Regions from separate parts of the Duganella sp. GW821-FHT07G03 genome, predicted to be linked through region 2. Evidence: predicted binding sites of a transcription regulator. Region 2 holds the regulator's gene; each other region holds the start of a gene.
What was found. The regulator sigma-54, encoded in region 2, starts transcription at its own class of promoters, with help from an activator protein. The targets are predictions, from matches to a motif close to TGGCANGNAANCTGCTTT.
Positions count from the first base shown of each region.

Region 1: adh (aldehyde dehydrogenase) is a predicted target of sigma-54. The motif match lies at 1,709-1,726, and genes of this name have one in related genera.
Region 3: AC07OK_RS04405 (pilin) is a predicted target of sigma-54. The motif match lies at 2,470-2,487, and genes of this name have one in related genera.

Region 1 covers NZ_JBWKQE010000046.1:2,463-6,623, forward strand. The annotation lists gene AC07OK_RS30405 (DUF779 domain-containing protein) at 1-122, opposite strand, end outside; gene adh (aldehyde dehydrogenase) at 125-1,645, opposite strand; gene AC07OK_RS30415 (TonB-dependent receptor family protein) at 1,864-3,972, shown strand; gene AC07OK_RS30420 (hypothetical protein) at 3,969-4,161, opposite strand, start outside.
Region 2 covers NZ_JBWKQE010000019.1:63,558-67,718, reverse strand. The annotation lists gene AC07OK_RS21915 (enoyl-CoA hydratase/isomerase family protein) at 1-808, opposite strand, end outside; gene hpf (ribosome hibernation-promoting factor, HPF/YfiA family) at 902-1,261, opposite strand; gene AC07OK_RS21905 (RNA polymerase factor sigma-54) at 1,339-2,817, opposite strand; gene lptB (LPS export ABC transporter ATP-binding protein) at 2,823-3,575, opposite strand; gene lptA (lipopolysaccharide transport periplasmic protein LptA) at 3,578-4,161, opposite strand, start outside.
Region 3 covers NZ_JBWKQE010000002.1:120,464-124,624, reverse strand. The annotation lists gene sucC (ADP-forming succinate--CoA ligase subunit beta) at 1-844, shown strand, start outside; gene sucD (succinate--CoA ligase subunit alpha) at 858-1,739, shown strand; gene AC07OK_RS04410 (FHA domain-containing protein) at 1,805-2,380, shown strand; gene AC07OK_RS04405 (pilin) at 2,576-3,043, shown strand; gene AC07OK_RS04400 (flagellar brake protein) at 3,109-3,819, opposite strand.

The DNA.
Region 1 (4,161 bases), on a different contig from region 2:
GTGCTGCCGTCGCAGCAGCCGCCGGACTGGAAGAACATCAGCGGTCCGTGACGGCTACGCAGCGCGGCGATCAACTCGAACGCCGCCGGCGTGGCCATGACACGGGCGATGATGTGGCTCATGGCTAGAAGAAGCCCAAGGCGTTGGGGCTGTAGCTGACCAGCAGGTTCTTGGTCTGCTGGTAATGGTCCAGCATCATCTTGTGGTTCTCGCGACCGATGCCCGACTGCTTGTAGCCGCCGAACGCCGCATGGGCCGGATAGAGGTGGTAGCAATTGGTCCAGACACGGCCAGCCTGGATCGCGCGGCCGACACGGAAGGCGCGCGATCCATCGCGGGTCCACAGGCCGGCGCCCAAGCCGTACAGCGTATCGTTGGCGATGCGCAGCGCATCCGCTTCATCCTTGAACGTCGTCACCGACACCACCGGGCCGAAGATCTCTTCCTGGAAGATGCGCATCTTGTTATCGCCCTTGAACACGGTCGGACGCACGTAGTAGCCGTCCTTCATGTCGCCCGCCTGGACATTGCGTTCACCGCCGGCCAGCAGTTCCGCGCCCTCCTGTTTGCCGATGTCGATATATGACAGGATTTTTTCCAGCTGCTCCTGCGAGGCCTGCGCGCCCAGCATGGTGCTGGCGTCCAGCGGATTGCCCTGCTTGATCGCGGCCACGCGGGCCAGCGCGCGTTCGATAAACTTTTCGTAGATCGATTCCTGGATCAGCACGCGCGATGGGCAGGTGCACACCTCGCCCTGGTTCAGCGCGAACATCGCAAAGCCTTCCAGGCACTTGTCGAAGAAGGCGTCGTCGGCGTCCATCACGTCGGCGAAGAAGATGTTCGGCGATTTGCCGCCCAATTCCAGCGTGACCGGAATCAGGTTCTGCGCCGCATATTGCATGATCAGGCGGCCGGTGCCCGTCTCGCCCGTGAAGGCGATCTTGGCGATGCGCTTGTTAGAGGCCAGCGGCTTGCCTGCTTCCAGGCCAAAGCCGTTCACCACATTCAGTACGCCGGGCGGCAGCAGGTCGGCGATCAGCTCTATCAGCACCATGATCGACGCCGGCGTCTGCTCGGCGGGTTTCAACACCACGCAGTTACCGGCGGCCAGCGCCGGCGCCAGCTTCCATACCGCCATCAGGATAGGGAAGTTCCACGGGATGATCTGGCCGACCACGCCCAGCGGCTCGTGGAAGTGATAGGCATAGGTCTCGGAGTCGATCTGCGCGACCGAGCCTTCCTGCGCGCGGATGCAACCGGCGAAGTAGCGGAAGTGGTCGATCGCCAGCGGGATGTCGGCGGCGGTGGTTTCGCGGATAGGCTTACCGTTGTCGATGGTTTCGGCGGTGGCGATCAGCGCCAGATTCGCCTCCATGCGGTCGGCGATTTTGTTCAGGATGTTGGCGCGCTCGGTTTGCGAGGTCTTGCCCCAGGCGTCTTTGGCGGCATGGGCGGCGTCCAGCGCCAGCTCGATATCCTCGGCAGTGGAGCGCGCCACTTCGCAAAATACCTGGCCGGTGATCGGCGTGATGTTACCGAAGTATTCGCCCTTGACCGGCGCAACGAATTTACCGCCGATGAAATTGTCGTAGCGCTGTTTGAAGGGATTGGCGACGCCCAGTTTGCTGATGTCTGCAAGATTCATGTCATCCTCTTTCTGCTGTGATTATGAACCGCTTGATGCGGCGGAGTAGTACGCCACCTTCTTTTCGCAAGCATCGTGCCAGCGGCAATACCGGGGAAAACAGGGCTATACGCGTTCCCATGCTGTGACAACTGTTCACTTTTGACACAGTTGTCTATTCCTGAAATACAGCGGGGCCCGGAGCGCGGTATATTGCTGGCTGCCCGACTGGAGAACACATGAAGCACCACCCTTTTAAACTGCATGCGGCCGCCGCGCTGTGCATGGCCGGCGCCGCGACGCTGGCGACGGCCGATGAAGCGCCCGACGTGGTCGTCGTCAGCGCCACCCGCGTCGGCCATTCCATATTCGAGATGCCCGCCGCGATCGACGTCGTCGATGTCGACCGCATACATGCAAGCCAGCCTGGCGTCAACGCGTCCGAGGCGCTGGCGGCGGTGCCTGGCCTGGTGGCCCAGAACCGGCAGAACTATGCGCAGGATCTGCAAATCTCTTCGCGCGGCTTTGGCGCCCGTTCCGCCTTCGGCGTGCGCGGCGTGCGGCTGATCGCCGACGGCATCCCGGCCAGCATGCCGGACGGCCAGGGCCAGGCCGCCACCTTCAACCTCGATATCGCCGAACGCATCGAAGTGCTGCGCGGACCATTCTCCGCGATCTACGGCAATCACTCCGGCGGCGTCATTCAGCTGTTCACCCGCGACGGCGACGCCGCGCCCTCGTTGGAGACCAAGCTGACAGCGGGCAGCTACGGCAGCCGCAAGGCCGATGTCAACGCACAAGGCAGGCAAGCGGGCATCGGCTATGTGCTGGATGCGTCGCGCTTCGAAACCGACGGCTACCGCGCCCACAGCGCCGCCACCCGCGAGCAGGCCTTCGCCAAGTTGACACTGGTCCCAGTGGCAAGCGCCAAGCTGACCATCGTCGCCAACGCATTGCGCCAGGACGATACGCAGGATCCGCTGGGCGTGACCTGGACCAGCTATCGGCGCGATCCGCGCGCGGGAGAAATCGACGCCACCGATACCCAGACGCCGAAACGCACGCTGGCCGACCGTTACAACACCCGCAAAAGCATAGTCCACCAGCAGATCGGCGCCAGCTGGGAACAGCGCTTCGGCGACGACCGCCTGCGCCTGACCAGCTACGGCGGCAATCGACAAGTGGTTCAGTACCAGGCGTTCTCCAAGGCCTTCCAGGCGTCGCTGACGCACTCCGGCGGCGTGGTCGATTTTGATCGCGACTTCAATGGCGCGGATGTGAGCTGGCTACACGCCAGCCAGCTTGCAGGCGGCAAGCTGAGTACCACGGCGGGCGTGGAATACGGCCGCTCCACCGACGGCCGCAAAGGCTTTGAAAACTTCGTCGGCACCCAGTTCGGAGTGAAAGGCGCGCTGCGGCGCGACGAGAGCGACAAGGTATCCAATCTTGACCCCTACCTGCAGGCCGAGTGGCAATCCGGCGCATGGATGCTGAGCGCTGGCCTGCGCCATAGCAGCGTCAGATTCTCGGTCGACGATCGCTTCCTCAGCAACGGCAACGACAGCGGCGGCCTCCATTACAGCCACACCACGCCGGTGCTGGGGGTGTTGTACCACTGGTCGCCGGCATTCAACGTGTACGCCAGCGCCGCACGCGGTTTCGAAACGCCAACGCTGAACGAGCTGTTTTATTCAGGTATTGGCGGCGGTTTCAACTTCGGCCTCCGGGCGGCGCAAAGTACGCATCTGGAAACCGGCGTCAAGGCCCGCCTGGACGAGCGCACCCGCATCAACGCAGCCCTGTTCCAGGTCCGCACCAGCGATGAACTGGTGGTCGACAACAGCAGCGGCGGGCGCACCAGCTATCGCAATGCCGGCAGCACGCTGCGCCAGGGAATGGAGCTGTCATTCGATTCATCATGGCCCAATGGCCTGAGCACCCGGCTGGCGCTCACCACTTTGCGGGCGATCTACGACAGGGGTTATGGGACGGTGCAGGAAGGCAGCCGGCTGCCCGGCATCCCCAATGCCAATGCATACGGCGAGCTGGCATGGAAAGACACGGATGATCGCTACAGCGCTGCGCTGGAAGCGGTCGCCAGTGGCAAAATCCACGCGGAGGACGCCAACGCCGATCAACCGGCGCCCGGCTATGGCGTGCTCAATGCGCGCGTCGGCGCCAGCCAGCAGTGGCGAGGCTGGCGCTTCAAGCAGTTTGCGCGCCTGAACAACCTGCTGGACAAGCAGTACATCGGTTCACTGATCGTCGGCGACACCAACAAACGCTATTACGAAGCGGCGCCGGGACGCAACTGGCTGCTGGGCGCCAGCGCAAGGTATCAGTTCTAGCGCAGGCTGACGGTCTGGCGCTTCCAGGCCGGATCCTGCCAACGATAAAACATGCTGAGCGACGATGGCTTGTCCGCCGTCTTCAACGTCGCCAGCGTGTTGATCTCCACCAGTTCGAAGCTGCGTTTGAACTTGCCATCAATGCGGGCCTCCCGCGCTACCAGCATATTCTGCGATCCTGGCACCCAG
Region 2 (4,161 bases):
CCATCACCTGCAGCGTCTTTTGCGCGAAGGCGCTGTCGTCGGTTTTCAGCGAGGCGATGATGGCGGGCACCGAGCCGGCGCCGAAGTGGCGGTCGATAGCGGCGCGCTCGGCCGCCAGCTTGCTGTCGCCGGCAGCGGCCCTGAACGGCGCCGCGAAAGCCGCGATGGCCTCGGCCAAGCCCGCGCCCGGCGTCGACTCAAGCAGCGCCGACAGCGCCGCCATGTCGCTGCCCGGCACAAAGTGATCGGCCAGCCCCGCATGCAGCGCATCGGCCGCACCGATGGTGACGCCGGTGACGCCCAGGTAGCAGCCCAACTTGCCCGGCGCGCGCGCCAGGAAATAGCTGCCGCCCACATCCGGGAACAGGCCGATGTTCACTTCCGGCATGGCCATCTTGGTCCGCTCGGTGACGATGCGCACGCGGCAATCAGGACCGCCCTGCGCCACGCCCATGCCGCCGCCCATGACCACGCCGTCCATCAGCGCGACGTAGGGCTTGGGATAAAAATGGATCAGGTGGTTGAGCGCGTATTCCTCGGTGAAGAAATCCTCCACCAACGCGCTGCCGCCCTGCGGCGTGGCGCGGCCGGCGTCGTAGAAGAAGCGGATGTCGCCGCCGGCGCAGAAGGCCTTTTCGCTGCTGCTGCGGATGACCACGGCGGCCACGCCGCTGTCGTCGCGCCACGCCATCAGCGCCGCCGTGATATCGCGCACCATCGCCAGCGACAAAGAGTTCAAGGCCTTGGGCCGGTCCAGCGTGATGAAGCCGGTTCCGTTGCTGACGCTGGTGTGGACGTATTCGCTCATGGAGTCTCTAGGGTCGTGGTGAAAACCCTATTTTACTGCGGGCGCAAAAAAGGGCGCCTCTGCGCCCTTAGTTGGATGGTGCCGGGGCCGTTGTTATAGGGCGGCGGCAGCGGGTTCGTAGCTATCCGGGAGATGCTTGATCGCATCGTGGCCGTGCTCTTGGACCTTGGCTTTGTACTTCATGACCTGCCGATCCAGCTTGTCGATCAAGGTATCGATGGCGGCGTACAGGTCTTGCGACAGGCTTTCCACGTAGACGGTCTTGCCCGACATGCGCAGGTTGATTTCAGCCTTCTGGCGTTTCTCTTTCTCTTTGAGGTTATCTACAGTCAGGATGACAGCAATATCAATCACTTGATCAAAGTGGCGGGTGACGCGTTCCAGCTTGTTCTGCACGTATTCACGGATGGCCGAGGTCACTTCGAGATGATGTCCACTGATGGTGAGATTCATACACACTCCTAAAGATAATGTCGCTTCTTACGGTTAGTGCGGAGCCCATTACCGCCGGGCGCGCAGGAACCAAGTAACTACAAAGATTTACGGAGACTGACTGGCGGGATCTTCAACGCTTCGCGATATTTGGCAACAGTGCGTCGCGCAATCACCATGCCTTGTTCTCCCAGCATGTCCGCAATCTTACTGTCGGATAAAGGATTTTTCGGGTCTTCTGCTCCTGTCAATTGCACGATGAGTGCACGTATCGCCGTCGAACTTGCTTCCCCCCCCGCTTCGGTGGCGACATGGCTACCAAAGAAATATTTCAACTCAAACATGCCATGCGGGGTCAGCATATATTTTTGAGTTGTTACACGAGAAATAGTGCTCTCGTGTAGACCCAGTGTATCAGCAATTTCACGAAGCACAAGGGGGCGCATGGCAACCGCGCCATGGGAGAAAAAGTTCTTTTGTCGTTCTACTATCGCTTGTGCAACGCGCAAAATCGTGTCGAAACGCTGGCGCATATTCTTGATCAGCCACTTCGCTTCCTGCAGCTGCGCGCCCATCGCGCCCTCGCCTTTTCCCTGCTTGAGCAGGTTGGCGTACATGGCGTTCACGCGCAGGCGCGGCATGACGTCGTTGTTCAGGCTCACTTGCCAGCCGTTGCGCGCTTTTTTGACGATCACGTCCGGCACCACGTAGTCCGACACGTCCGACGCGAACGCCGAACCCGGATGCGGATTGCACTGGCGGATGACGGTTTGTGCTTCGCGCAAATCTTCGTCGTCGCACAGCAGCGCCTTCTTCAGTTTGTTGAAATCGCGCTGGGCAAACCAGGTCAAATGATTTTCAACAATCGCCAGCGCCATGCGCCGCGTGACCATCGGAATCGCCGGCAGACGCTTGATCTGCAGCGCCAGGCATTCGGACGCGTTGCGCGCGCCCACGCCCATCGGATCGAAGCTTTGCAGCATCGACAAGGCGGTCTGCAATTCGTCGAGCTCCAGTTCCAGTTCTTCCGGCAGGCGGGCCAGGATTTCTTCCAGCGATTCCTCGAGGTAGCCGTTTTCGTCCAGCGCGTCGATGATCAGCTCGACCAGCGCGCGGTCGCGCATCTCCAGCACCGTCACCCGCATCTGCTCCATCAGGTGTTCGCGCAAGGTGCAGTGGCTGGCCTCCAGTTGCGGCCGCGAGTCCTCGTCGTCGGGCGCCTTGCTGCGGCCGGCGTCGCTCCAGTCGACATCGGCGTCGCTGCTGGTGCTTTCGGTGTCGGCGGCCGGGCCGTCGTAGTTGTCGGCGTCGGCGGCCGGCGCCTCCTGGGCGTTGGGCGGGCCCTCGGGCGGCGCGTCGCCGACCGGGGCTTGTTGGCTGATGGCGCCGTCCGACAGCAGCCGCAGCGAGCGGTCCAGCGGGTCGTCGAGGCGCTCCAGCAGCGGATTATCGGTCAGCAGCTGTTCCAGTTCCTGGTGCAGCTCCAGCGTCGACAACTGCAGCAGCCGGATCGACTGCTGCAACTGAGGTGTCAGCGCGAGGTGCTGCGACGTGCGCAGTTGCAAAGACTGTTTCATGGGTTTTACATGCGGAAGTGTTCACCCAGATACACGCGACGCACCGATTCGTTGGCGATGATGTCGTCTGGCCGGCCTGAAGCCAATACCGTGCCCTGGTTGATGATATATGCGCGGTCGCAGATGCCCAGCGTCTCGCGCACATTGTGATCGGTAATGAGGACGCCGATGCCGCGTTCCTTGAGGAAGCGCACGATGCGCTGGATCTCAATCACGGCGATCGGGTCGACCCCGGCGAATGGTTCGTCGAGCAGCACGAAGCGCGGGTTGGTCGCCAGTGCGCGCGCGATCTCCACGCGGCGGCGCTCGCCGCCCGACAGCGACAGCGCCTGGTTCTCGCGCAGTTTTTCGATTTGCAAATCGGCCAGCAGGGTATTGAGCCGTTCATCAATGGCAGCCTTGGATAAAGGCTTGCCGTCCACTTTCTGGATTTCGAGGACGGCGCGGATATTTTCTTCCACCGTCAGCTTGCGGAACACCGACGCTTCCTGCGGCAGGTAGGACAAGCCGAGCGAGGCGCGGCGGTGGATAGGCAGCGAGGAGATATCGGTGCCGCTGATATCGATGCTGCCGGCGTCCGACGGCACCAGGCCGACGATCATGTAGAACGAGGTGGTCTTGCCGGCGCCGTTGGGGCCGAGCAGGCCCACCACTTCGCCGCATTCGACTTGCAGGGACACGTCATGCACGACCTGGCGCTTGCCATAGGTCTTTTGCAGGCCGCGCACGATCAGGGTGCTACCGCAGGATGGTTCCATGCTTACTTCTCCGTGGCCGGCGGCGTCGATGCGGCCGGTGCGGGTGCCGCCGGCGCGGCCGGACGGATGGTCGGCTGGATCACCATGGTGCCGCGGCCGGCGCCCGGCTTGCTGACGCCGGAGACGTTGTTCTTGACGTCGAAATGTTCGGTGCGGCTGTCGTAGGAAATGAACTCGCTGTTGACTTCGCTGGTCATGCGCGGGCCTTCCAGCTGGCGCACCCTGGCTTTCGAGAACAGCTTGACCAGGTCGGTCTTGTCGCTGTATTCGATGCGCTCGGCTTCACCCTCGATCCACTGGTCGCCGGCGCCGTCGCGCTTCTGGCGGAAGGTCGACAGCGTGCCCGGCGTGCTGGTCAGCACGACGAAGTTATAGCCTTCGGGATCGGTGGTCACCACCGCCTTCGGCGACTTCATCAGCAAGGTGCCGCGCGTCAGCACGACATTGCCGATCAGCGTCTTGATTTGCTTGACGTCGTCGATTTGCAGGTCGTCGTAATCGATCTTGGTCGGCTTGTTGGCATCGGCTTTTTCCGCGTGGGCCACACCGGCCGCCATCAACAACATCGCCGCCGAGAGTATCAGTT
Region 3 (4,161 bases), on a different contig from region 2:
CGTATCGCTGGTCACCGACCGCGTATCGCAGCGCGTTGTGCTGATGGCTTCCTCCGAAGGCGGCATGGACATCGAAGAAGTTGCCGAGTCCCACCCAGAACTGCTGCACTCGATCGCCATCGACCCATCGATCGGCCTGACCGACGCTGAAGCCGCTGGCATCGCCGCCAAGATCGGTGTGCCGGAAGCTTCGATCGCCGACGCCGTCACCAACCTGCAAGGCCTGTACAAAGCCTACTGGGAAACCGACTCGTCGCTGGCCGAAATCAACCCGCTGATCCTGACCGGTTCGGGCAAGGTCATCGCTCTGGACGCCAAGTTCAACTTCGACGCCAACTCGCTGTTCCGTCAACCAGAAATCGTCGCTTACCGCGATCTGGACGAAGAAGATCCAGCTGAAGTCGAAGCATCGAAATTCGACCTGGCCTACATCTCCCTGGACGGCAACATCGGCTGCCTGGTGAACGGCGCCGGCCTGGCCATGGCCACCATGGACACCATCAAGCTGTTCGGCGGCGAGCCAGCCAACTTCCTGGACGTAGGCGGTGGCGCCACGGCTGAGAAAGTGACCGAAGCCTTCAAGATCATGTTGAAAAACCCAGGCCTGAAAGCCATCCTGGTCAACATCTTCGGCGGCATCATGCGTTGCGACGTGATCGCCGAAGGCGTGATCACCGCAGTCAAGGCCGTGTCGCTGAACGTGCCGCTGGTGGTCCGCATGAAGGGCACCAACGAAGACCTGGGCAAGAAGATGCTGGCCGATTCCGGTCTGCCTATCATCGCAGCCGACACCATGGAAGATGCAGCGAAGAGCGTAGTCGCCGCCGCTGCCGGTCAAGCTTAATTAAGGAATCAACATGTCCATTCTGATCAATAAAGATACCAAAGTCGTTACCCAAGGTATTACCGGCAAAACCGGTCAATTCCACACCCGCGGTTGCCGCGACTACGCGAACGGCAAAAATGCTTTCGTGGCAGGCGTGAACCCGAAGAAAGCCGGCGAAGATTTCGAAGGCATTCCTATTTTCGCTAACGTTGCAGAAGCGAAAAAAGAAACCGGCGCCAACGTTTCCGTGATCTACGTACCGCCAGCAGGCGCTGCCGCTGCGATCTGGGAAGCTGTCGAAGCTGAACTGGACCTGGCCATTTGCATCACCGAAGGCATTCCTGTCCGCGACATGATGGCCCTGAAGGACCGCATGGCTAAAGCAGGTTCGAAGACCCTGCTGCTGGGCCCTAACTGCCCAGGCCTGATCACCCCTGACGAAATCAAGATCGGCATCATGCCAGGTCACATCCACCGCAAGGGCCGCATCGGCGTGGTTTCGCGTTCGGGCACCCTGACCTATGAAGCAGTCGGTCAGCTGACCGCACTGGGCCTGGGCCAATCGTCGGCAGTCGGCATCGGCGGCGACCCGATCAACGGTCTGAAGCACATCGACGTCATGAAGATGTTCAACGACGATCCTGATACCGACGCGGTCATCATGATCGGCGAAATCGGTGGTCCAGACGAAGCCAACGCGGCTTACTGGATCAAAGACAACATGAAAAAACCGGTCGTCGGCTTCATCGCCGGTGTGACCGCTCCTCCGGGCAAGCGCATGGGCCACGCCGGCGCGCTGATCTCCGGCGGCGCTGACACCGCACAAGCCAAACTGGAAATCATGGAAGCTTGCGGCATCACCGTCACCAAGAACCCGTCCGAAATGGCGCGTCTGCTGAAAGCAATGCTGTAATAACAGCTTGCTTTAGTGTGGAATAATGGGGGAGCTTCGGCTCCCCTTTTTTATCGGAGAACAGATTGGCGAAGATCCTCATCTCGCGGGATGGACAGGTAGAACAGCAAGTACAACTGAGCAAAGAGCGGATGACCATCGGCCGTCACCCGCGCAACGACATCGTGCTGGCGCATCCGGCCGTTAGCGGCGACCACGCCGTCATCGTCACCATCCTGGACGACTCCTTCCTGGAAGACCTGCACAGCACCAACGGCACCTTCGTCAATGGCCACCGCATCGGCAAGCACTTCCTGCAACACCAGGATGTGATCAAAATGGCCAAGTTCCAGGTCGAGTTCGTCGCCGACGGCGTGCGGCCCATGATGGCGGCGGAGCCGGTGCTGGCGCAAATCGAAGTATTAAATGGCAACAATGCCGGCAAGCAGATGGCACTGACCAAGCCGCAGACCACGCTCGGCCGCGCCGGCGTGCAGGTGGTGGTGATCCATCGCCAGCCCGACGCCTACACCATCACCCACCAGGAAGGCGCGCAGCCGCCGCTGGTGAACGGCATCGCCCTGGGCAAGCAGGCCCAGCGTTTGAATCACGGCGACGTGATCGACCTCAGCGGAACCCAGATGGCCTTCCGCATCGCCTGACAATAATTGTCAACGGCGACCCTGGCTGACAAATTGCGGCCCGCGACTGACAAAAAACGGCAGTCCGGGCGACTCAAAGCGACAGTTTTTGGCATATTTTGTGGTTTTTGACCCGAAAAACAGGCTGGCACACCAATTGCTCATAGCTAAGTGTCCTACCAAATTTTGATGTTCAACACACCCCAGGAGTCGAAAATGAAATCCATGAAAATGATGAAGAAACAAGCCCAGGCCGGCTTCACCCTGATCGAACTGATGATCGTCGTTGCCATCATCGGTATTCTGGCCGCAGTCGCGATTCCAGCGTACAGCGACTACACCGTGAAAGCCAAGATGGCCAATGCCCAGGGCGCGATCGATTCGATCAAGACTGCGGTGTCGCTGTGTGCCCAGGAAGGTGGAGGGGACCTGACCGGTTGCAACGCCGGCGCCAAAGGCGTACCGACCTTCACCCCGACCAAGGAAGTTTCCGGCGCCACCGTCACCGACGGCGTGATCGTTGAAACCTTCGCCACCGGCGTCGGCAAAAACATCGACGGCTTGACCGCCACCTTCACCCCGACCATCGCCCCCGGTGCGGCTAACGTCAGCTGGAACGTGACCACCACCGTCACCAACACCGCAGCGTCGGCAGCACTGACCAAGAACAACGTAGTGCCTTAATGTTCAGGTGCTGAACGAAGAAAACCGGCCTCGGCCGGTTTTTTTTCGTTCCTGCACAGAGCGGATCAGACGATCTTCTGGCGATCGGCGATCAGCGCCTCGTAGGTCAAGTTTTGCAGCATCGTGTAGTGGACCGGGTCCAGGTCGATGAACTGCACGCCGTAGGTGAACACCTCGGGCTTGTCGCCGGCGGCCGGCTTGACCACGTTGATGTTGCGGATGGTGGCATTCGGATTGATGCGCACCTGGCGGTTGCCGGGCTGGGCGATCAGGTAGAACGACAGGCCGACCTGGGCTTCGTCGTCCGACAGCTTCTTGGACGATTCGATCAGCGCGCCGGAGACGCTCAGGTTCACCAGGAACACGGAATTGGTGCCGGCGGGTGAAGACACCTGGGCCGGGATATCGACCTTGACCCGCATCGCCGCGCGCAGGCTGGTGCCCTGGATGGACTGCGGGAACGACAGGTGGACATAGAACAGCGGACGCGGAAACACCCGTTGCACCACGCAGGAGAAGGAGCACACGTTGACGCCGGAAAAGACGCGGATGGTCAGCTTGTCGCCGTCGTTGAGGGCGATCGGTGCGCCATTCTCGAACGGAACCTTGACGATCATGTACTCGTCCTTGGCCCAGCCGATCAGCGTGGAGAAGTGCTGGATCGGCTTGATCGTGCGGTGGGTGATGAACTGAATCCTGCCGCCCACCTGCAGATTCATTTGCTCGAATTCGTATTCCTGAGTCTTGGCTTCGCTCGGAGGAGGGTTGCTGCTCATTCAAATTCTTTCTCGTATGCGCGAGGCGGGTACGGTGAGGCCTACGTCAAAAGATTACTTCAGTGACATTTATTATATACCCACCAATCAAAGGTAACAATCAGACAATACAAGAGGTTGCTGATTGGTCGCAGACTAGCCTGCCAGCGGCGGCCCAACGCTGAAAACCGTTGCATTTCGGAGTGGGGGACCGGGCAACCTTCCGAGCGAACTGTTGGACGATAAATTATAGATCACCGTGCTGTGATCCTTATCTACCCAGGACTGATTATTTGGCGGCGCCTGAGAAGGCGCAAAGTCCTCGATACGGTAGTCACTAATACTTGCTCCATCGTTCATACA